Regions from separate parts of the Alteromonas sp. ABH2_165 genome, predicted to be linked through region 2. Evidence: predicted binding sites of a transcription regulator. Region 2 holds the regulator's gene; each other region holds the start of a gene.
What was found. Region 2 encodes MetJ, which represses methionine synthesis genes. Its sites were predicted from a motif close to TAGACGTCTAGACGTCTA; they were not measured.
Positions count from the first base shown of each region.

Region 1: serA (phosphoglycerate dehydrogenase) is a predicted target of MetJ. The motif match lies at 1,176-1,193, and genes of this name have one in related genera.
Region 3: metK (methionine adenosyltransferase) is a predicted target of MetJ. The motif match lies at 1,145-1,162, and genes of this name have one in related genera.
Region 4: thrA (bifunctional aspartate kinase/homoserine dehydrogenase I) is a predicted target of MetJ. The motif match lies at 856-873, and genes of this name have one in related genera.

Region 1 is NZ_JBSWWF010000004.1:388,979-391,187, reverse strand. Features, by position in the region: gene ACXAFQ_RS10660 (5-formyltetrahydrofolate cyclo-ligase) at 1-304, shown strand, start outside; gene rpiA (ribose-5-phosphate isomerase RpiA) at 424-1,080, shown strand; gene serA (phosphoglycerate dehydrogenase) at 1,224-2,209, shown strand, end outside.
Region 2 is NZ_JBSWWF010000012.1:67,910-70,118, reverse strand. Features, by position in the region: gene ACXAFQ_RS19985 (MFS transporter) at 1-562, shown strand, start outside; gene metJ (met regulon transcriptional regulator MetJ) at 629-952, opposite strand; gene metF (methylenetetrahydrofolate reductase) at 1,107-1,991, shown strand.
Region 3 is NZ_JBSWWF010000006.1:329,001-331,209, reverse strand. Features, by position in the region: gene tkt (transketolase) at 1-903, opposite strand, end outside; gene metK (methionine adenosyltransferase) at 1,316-2,209, shown strand, end outside.
Region 4 is NZ_JBSWWF010000004.1:264,038-266,246, forward strand. Features, by position in the region: gene ACXAFQ_RS10110 (alpha-amylase family glycosyl hydrolase) at 1-486, opposite strand, end outside; gene thrA (bifunctional aspartate kinase/homoserine dehydrogenase I) at 1,059-2,209, shown strand, end outside.

The DNA.
Region 1 (2,209 bases), on a different contig from region 2:
ACTCACCCGAAACCGTTTCAATATCCAGGAACCGGTTTTGCGGTGCCCGGACGTGGTGCCCTTTTCCCATCACCAGCTTATTTTAATGCCGCTAGTGGGCTTCGACGCTGATGGGAATCGTTTGGGCATGGGCGGAGGCTTTTACGACCGCGTGCTGGCGCCTTACCGACATAGAAAGAACCGCCCCCTCCTTATTGGTACGGCCCACGATTGCCAACACGTTGATCATCTGCCAATCGAACCCTGGGATTTTCCACTCGATATGGTGATAACGCCGTCACAAGTGTTCAGACCAGCGCGATAATCTTTCACACGCCTTTGGCCCTTGCTCGCCAGGGCTTATAGTGATGTGCAGATTCAGAACAAAAATAAACAGGTTGCGCATTTTTCGGTTAAACTTCAGCAAAACTTTGGAGAAACCCTATGGATCAGAACGCAAAGAAAAAGGCGGTGGCCGAGGCGGCCGTAAAATATATTAAGGCTGACACCATTGTTGGCGTTGGTACAGGCTCAACAGTTAACTTTTTTATCGACGCGTTGGCAGAGATTAAACATACCATTATTGGTGCAGTCTCAAGTTCAGACGCCTCTACCGAACGCCTCAAGGCCCACGGTATTGAAGTGTTTTCGCTGAATGAGGTGGATACACTGGATGTGTATGTAGACGGCGCAGATGAAGTTACCGAACATAAACACATGATTAAAGGTGGCGGTGCAGCGCTGACCCGCGAAAAAATTGTGTCAGCCGTAGCAAAAACTTTTGTCTGTATTGTGGATGACAGCAAACAGGTTCCCGTACTGGGCAACTTCCCGCTGCCTGTGGAAGTCATACCCATGGCCCGTTCTTACGTGGCCCGCGAACTGGTAAAACTGGGCGGTGACCCGGTTTATCGAGAAGGCGTAATTACCGATAACGGCAACGTTATTTTAGACGTTCACAACTTGTCTATTGTTAACCCACGTGAACTGGAAACGACTATCAACGGGATTGTCGGCGTGGTCACCAACGGCATTTTTGCAAATCGCGGCGCCGATGTTGTGCTGGTCGCCACTGAAAATGGCGTACTCACGCTGGATTAATAAATCACAGTCGTTCATCGGAAGACGCTAAAAATTGGCGTTTTCCGACTAAATAGCACTTTTAACCACCAACGATATCTGTTATTTTGCCCGTATAGACGTCCAGATGTCTTTTTGCAACCAACTAACCGAGATGTGAGGCAATGAGTAAAGTATCCCTACCTAAGGACAAAATCCGTATTCTGCTGCTGGAAGGCGTTCACCAGAGCGCGGTGGAAACCCTGGCTAACAATGGTTACACCAACGTGGAGTATCTTAAGACCTCCCTGTCCGAAGAAGATCTCATCGAGAAAGTCAAAGATGTACATTTCATCGGCATTCGTTCTCGCACTCAAATCACCGAAGCCGTGGTTGAAGCAGCGCAAAAGCTGGTTGCTGTTGGCTGTTTCTGTATTGGTACCAACCAGGTTGATCTGGAAGCCACACAAATTCGTGGTATTCCGGTATTCAACGCACCGTTTTCCAACACCCGTTCAGTTGCTGAGCTGGTACTGGGTCAATTAATTCTGTTGCTGCGTGGCGTCCCTGCTCGTAATGCAAAAGCGCACCGTGGTGAATGGCAGAAAAATGCCGAAGGTTCTTACGAAGCGCGTGGTAAAACGCTGGGTATTATTGGTTACGGCCACATTGGTACACAGCTGAGCATTCTGGCTGAACACTTAGGTATGCGTGTACAGTTTTACGATATCGAAGACAAGCTGGTGCTGGGTAACTCGGTACAGATCAAGTCTCTTGATACACTACTGGAAACGTCTGACGTAATTTCTCTGCACGTGCCAGAAACCGACTCTACCAAAGACATGATTGGAAAAGACCAGTTCGCGAAAATGAAGAAAGGTGCCATCTTCATTAACGCTTCCCGTGGAACCGTTGTCGATATCGACGCCCTGGTAGACACCCTGGAAGCGGATCACATTGGTGGTGCGGCAGTAGATGTGTTCCCGGTTGAGCCGAAGTCTAACAACGAAGAATTTGAATCGCCACTGCGTAAATTCGATAACGTTATCTTGACTCCACACGTTGGTGGTAGCACGCAAGAAGCGCAGGAAAACATTGGTATTGAAGTGGCGGGTAAACTGGCGAAATACTCTGACAACGGTTCAACCTTATCTGCAGTTAACTTCCCTGA
Region 2 (2,209 bases):
CGATCTGGTGGTGATTTTATGCGGCAGCGTGATGGCCATCCTGCCGGTGTTTGTAAAAGACGTGCTGCATGAAGGGCCAGAAACCTTGGGTTTACTCCGGGCCATGCCCGCCGTGGGCGCAACCATTATCGGGTTAACCATGGTACGGCGTAAGCGCGCCATCGAGCGCAATGGTCCCTTGCTGTTCTGGTCACTGATCATATTCAGCTTTTCCATTATCGGTTTTGCTTTCTCGCAAAATCTCTATGTTGCCTGCTTTGCGCTGCTGATTTACGGCGGTTCAGACATGATCAGCGTGGTGATTAGAAGCTCAGTAGTTCAGATCATGACACCCGACGCCTTACGAGGGCGGGTTAGTGCGGTTAATTCGTTGTTTATTGCCTCTTCTAACGAGCTGGGAGACTTCCGAAGTGGCTCGGTGACCGCAGCCATTGGTCCGGTTGCTTGCGCAGTAACGGGTGGTGTAATGAGCTTAGGCGTGGTGCTGCTGTTCGGAAAAACGTTCAGGCCTCTGTTTGAATTGCGGAAAATAGAGGCGCCATCGCCGGGTAAATCGGATTAAGCTCGGCGAAAGCATGTAAGCCGAGCAAAAAGAGAAAAGCCAGAGTACTGACTCTGGCTTTCGTTTTTATTCTTCTTCGTTATCCACTGATGGGTCGATGCCCATTTCTTCCATCATCTTTCTGGCAACTGCCGGGATACGATTTGGATTATCTTTGCGCAAGTCATCATCGTTAGGCAATGGTTGCCCGGTGAACGCATGCAGGAATGCCTCACACAGTAATTCTGAATTTGTTGCATGGCGCAGATTGTTTATCTGTCGCCGGGTGCGCTCATCTGTGAGCTCCTTAAGCACATTAATAGGAATAGAAACAGTAACTTTCTTTACCTGTTCACTCTTTTTCCCATGCTCTGCATAAGGGTGTATATACTTACCATTCCATTCTGCCATGTGAAATCTCGGACTGCCTGTTATTTTATCTTATGAGCGGAAATTCTAAACAATGTAGCGAAAAGGTCAATTAAGCCGTGTAAACCTCTTGACGTCCAGACATATATTAATTAGTTTAGACGTCTAAACGGCCAAAAAGTGAGTGAGTCAGAAAATGGTTTCCTATGCACAGGGCATCGATGCCTTAAATCAATCTTTGTCAGAACTGCGTGACATCGATGTATCCTTCGAATTTTTTCCGCCAAACTCGGAAAAAATGGAACAAACCTTATGGAAATCTGTAGAGCGTCTGGCGCCTCTTAAGCCTTCATATATGTCTGTTACCTATGGTGCAAACAGCGGTGAGCGCGATCGCACCCACGATGTGGTTAAACGCATTCAGCAGCAAACCGGTGTGGCTGCCGTTCCTCACCTGACCTGTGTAGATGCCACTCGTGACGAACTGAAACAAATCGCTCAGGACTACTGGGATTCCGGTATCCGCCGTATTGTGGCCTTACGTGGTGATTTGCCAAAGGGCGTAGATAAAACTGAAATGTACGCGTCTGATTTGGTATCTCTGTTAAAAGACGTGGCTGATTTCGATATCTCAGTAGCGGCTTATCCAGAAAAGCACCCTGAAGCGCCAAACGCACAGTTTGATTTGCTGAATCTGAAGCGTAAAGCGGAAGCCGGTGCCTCGGAAGCAATTACACAGTTCTTCTTCGATACCAGTGTTTACCTGCGATTCCGCGACCGTGCAGCAGCGGCAGGCATCGATTTAGATATTGTTCCTGGCATATTGCCAGTTACTAACTATCAAACGCTGGTTAAGTTTGCGGGTTTCACCAACGTTCACGTACCTGGCTGGCTGCACAAAATGTACGACGGTCTTGACGACGATGACCAAGCAACCCGCAACCTAATTGGCGCCAACATCGCCATGGAACAGGTGAAGGTACTGGCTAAAGAAGGCGTGAAACACTTCCACTTCTATACCCTGAACCGCTGCGAACTCAGCTACGCTATCTGCCACATGCTGGGCGTTCGCGCTGACTAACATTTTCGAATACGCTGGGAGTACGGAGGCCAGAGAAAAAACACGCCGGAGCTCCATGCCTGGCTAAGCTGTTATAGAGAACGCTGCAGCATCCCTGCTGCAGACGGTTTTCCCCTAGCCTCCTCCTTATCGCAACGATACCTGACTATTCTCGTCAATTTACCACTGCGCCAGACATTACAATCTGCTGAGAAATCAACAAAACATTCCCCCCACGA
Region 3 (2,209 bases), on a different contig from region 2:
GCTACCTTTTTCCTTGCCATCCCACTCGGCGTAAATGTCTGCTGGTACTTCAAACGGACCATGATCCCAGTTCAGTTCTTTGCGGGTTAATGCAATTTCATCATCGCCCAGCGGCGCGCCGTGACAGTCTTCTTTACCTTGCTTGTTAGGCGAACCAAAACCAATGACAGTTTTGCAGCAAATCAGCGTAGGTTGGGTAGTGTTAGCGCGGGCCGCTTCTACTGCCGAGCGAATTTGCTCAGGATCATGACCATCAACGCCCGCAATTACTTGCCAGCCGTAAGATTCAAAACGTTTTACTGTGTCGTCGGTGAACCAGCCTTCTACTTCACCGTCGATAGAAATACCGTTGTCGTCGTAGAACGCAATCAGCTTGCCTAAGCCCAGCGTGCCAGCCAGTGAACAGGTTTCGTGAGAGATACCTTCCATTAAGCAGCCGTCGCCTAAGAAGGTGTAGGTGTAGTGGTCTACGATGTCGTGACCATCTTGGTTAAACTGTGCAGCCAGTACTTTTTCAGCCAGCGCCATACCCACCGCGTTGCTGATACCCTGACCTAACGGACCTGTGGTGGTTTCTACGCCTGGCGCATAGCCGTACTCAGGGTGACCTGGCGTTTTTGAATGTAACTGACGGAAATTCTTCAGTTCTTCCAGCGGCAATTCGTAACCTGTGAGGTGCAGCAATGAGTAGAGCAGCATAGAGCCGTGGCCGTTTGAAAGCACAAAGCGGTCGCGGTTAGCCCAGTTCGGGTTGGAAGGGTTGTGTGACAGATAATCGCACCACAGAACCTGCGCGATGTCAGCCATTCCCATTGGGGCACCTGGGTGACCTGATTTAGCTTTCTGAACAGCATCCATACTTAATGCGCGTATGGCATTAGCGAGTTCACGACGAGTTGGCATGCTAACTCCTTTGATATTGGCTAATAACTACAATTTTTGACAACCCGGAGCGCGCTCCGGAAACGAGTGGTCGTCCTGCTGCCAATGATAATGAATAAAATAGTGGCAACTATTCTTACCTAAGCATAAAACCAGTTCAATGTGTTTTATGCCGTCTATACTTATCGAATCTGGTTATTTGAATCGATATCAACATAATTTACGTAACAACGAACCATTGCTGTCAACGAAACGTAACAAATAGACTTTTAGACGTCCAGAAGTAAAGATGGTATTTTTACCCAGTCTCGGTACAATGTGAATCATAGTCCGACTGCGTTTCATACCAGCGGGCAATTGAATATACCCAACCAATCATCAGCAACCTTTACTATAAAGATGATTTGGTAAACCCCAGAATAACGGAGGATTTATGGCCGCACGCCTTTTCACATCGGAATCTGTCTCTGAAGGACATCCGGATAAAATTGCCGATCAGATTTCAGATGCTGTGCTCGATGCCATATTAGAACAGGATCCCAAAGCACGGGTTGCCTGCGAAACATATGTCAAAACTGGTATGGTTTTGGTAGGTGGTGAGATCACCACATCTGCATGGGTAGACATTGAAGAACTTACCCGTCAAACCGTTAAAGAAATTGGTTACAACCACTCCGACATTGGCTTCGATGCCGAGTCATGTGCGGTTTTAAACGCCATTGGTAAACAATCACCCGACATTAATCAGGGTGTTGATCGTGCACGTCCTGAAGAACAAGGTGCCGGTGATCAGGGCTTAATGTTCGGTTACGCCAGCGATGAAACCGATGTACTCATGCCTGCGCCAATTACTTATGCTCACCGTTTGGTACAAAAACAGGCTGAAGTGCGTAAAAACGGCAAGCTTGATTTTCTGCGTCCAGATGCAAAAAGCCAGGTAACCTTCGTTTACGAAAACGACAAACCAGTAGGTATTGATGCGGTTGTACTGTCTACCCAGCATAACGAAACCGTTTCTACCGAGCAGCTTCGCGAAGCGGTAATGGAAGAAGTGATTAAGCCGGTTCTGCCTGCTGAATGGCTGACAAAAGACACCCAGTTCCACATTAACCCTACCGGTCGTTTTGTTATCGGTGGACCAATGGGCGACTGTGGTTTAACTGGCCGTAAAATAATCGTAGACACCTACGGCGGCATGGCCCGTCACGGCGGTGGTGCGTTCTCGGGTAAAGATCCATCAAAAGTTGACCGCTCAGCAGCCTATGCGGGTCGTTATGTGGCGAAAAACATCGTTGCAGCAGGGTTAGCCAAGCGTTGTGAAATTCAG
Region 4 (2,209 bases), on a different contig from region 2:
CTCATTAACCGGCATCAGCTCAATAATATTGATGCCCAGCTTTTTTAGTTCGGGTAACTTTTCAATAGCCGTTGCGAAAGTGCCGTGGCCGTCCATCGGTTTATTAAAGGTGCCGATGTGCATTTCGTAAATTACCCGTTCATGGATGGGAGGGGCTTTAAACGGGGAATGCTCCCAAGGAAAGTCATCGTCGTAGATAACGCTATTGCCCACACTATTCGTTAACTTGCGCGCCCGTGGGTCATTCTTTACCAGCCGCTCATCCTGTCGCGTTGTAATGATGAACTTATATTCCTGGCCGTTTTCTGCATTATCGATACAGCCATACCACACGCCACCGTTGGTTGCGTTCAGTGCCGTTCCGTTATCGTTCCAGCCATTAAAAGTACCTGTTACTGCCACCGCTTTTGCGTTGGGGGCCCAAACCGCAAACTGGTAGCCTTTCGCTACGGGTGAAACGCCGAGTAATCCGTTAAATGAAGACATCGATAGGCTCCGAAAAGAAGGTAATAAAGGAAGTGATTAACTACTATCACTCGCAGAGCAAAGAAGATGCCGCAAAATGGCGTTTGTGTTTTATTGATAGGCTTTTAATTACGGCGTGAAACCAACTGATTTTGTTTTACTTTTTTAGAGTAGCTGTGAATGTGTCGATTGGGAGGAAGCTGATGGGAATATTGTTACGGGCAAAATTTACCGGCACGCAAAGCAAAAACTTCCCGGTGAGTGAGGGGAGCTTAGGATGATTGTTTTGCCATATTGCAATATGGCATGTCAGTTTTGCGCGCTTATTAGGACTAAATTTTCTGATTTGGCGGTGTTTTACCCAGAAAAAGCAAAATCGCGGTTGACAGTTAGACGTCTATACGGCAAATTGTCGCTATGAAAACAATTATTAGCACCACCGGCATGATGATTATTACCACCTCGTTGAGGGCGGTCGCTGGCTAGTGCGCATAAGCAAACAGACATCGAAAGCCCGCCCCCCAACAAGGAGCGGGTTTTTTTTTACGCAATTAAGCGTTGATGTAGCAAAATAAAACCGAAAGGAGCATTACATGAAAGTCTTAAAGTTTGGTGGATCTTCTCTGGCCGACGCAACACGTTATCTTCGCGTTACCGAGATTTGTATGACCGCCCACCAAACCGAGGGCGCAGCCGTAGTGCTCTCTGCCCCGAAGGGCGTCACTAACGCGCTGTCGCTGCTTTGTGATCAAGCCGCTGCCGGCGAAGATTTCAACCCGTTGTTCACCAAGCTAGATGAATTGGTAAACGGTATCGCTAAAGAACTCGATGAAACCCTTACTGATTTCCCTTTTGAAAAGGTTTCTACTTTTATTGCCAGCCGTTTAGGCATCTTAAAACAGCAGCTCGAAGGTATTCGTTTACTGGGTACTGCGCCAGATTCAGTGGCGGCAGAAATTCTCAGCCTTGGCGAATACATCAGTGTGTCTATGTTTGGCGGTATTCTTGAAAGCAAAGGTGTAGCCAATCAGCTTATCGACCCGGTTGATTACGTACTGGCAAATGGCGAGTACCTCGACAGCATCGCCGATGTGGCATTAAGTAAGGCCCGCTTTAGTGAAGTGGTTAGCGACGGTAGCGTGTTCCTGGTAATGCCTGGATTTGTTGCAGCCAATGACGATCGCGAAAAAGTAACGCTGGGCCGTAACGGTTCTGACTATTCTGCAGCGATTTTGGCAGCGTGTATCGATGCATCGTGCTGCGAAATCTGGACTGACGTAGACGGCGTATATAACGCCGATCCGAATCAGGTTGAAGGCGCGGTACTGCTTGATAAATTAACGTACCAGGAAGCCATGGAACTGTCTTACTTCGGCGCGAAAGTACTGCATCCTAAGACCATTGGCCCCATCGCTCAGCACCACATTCCTTGTCTTATCAAAAATACTTTAAACCCAGCGGCACCGGGTACGCTCATCAGCAATGAAAAAAGTGAAATCTGGACCTCCGTAAAAGGTATTTCCCAGCTTGATAATGTGACCATGTTTAATGTAGCTGGCCCTGGCTTGAAGGGCATGGTTGGCATGGCGAGTCGCGTATTTGAAGTAATGAGCAATGCGAATATTTCCATTAGTCTCATCACGCAGTCCAGCTCTGAGTACAGCATTAGCTTCTGTATCCAGGAAAAAGATGCCGTACGTGCCCAGCACCTGCTGGAAGATGCCTTTACTCTTGAGCTACAAAA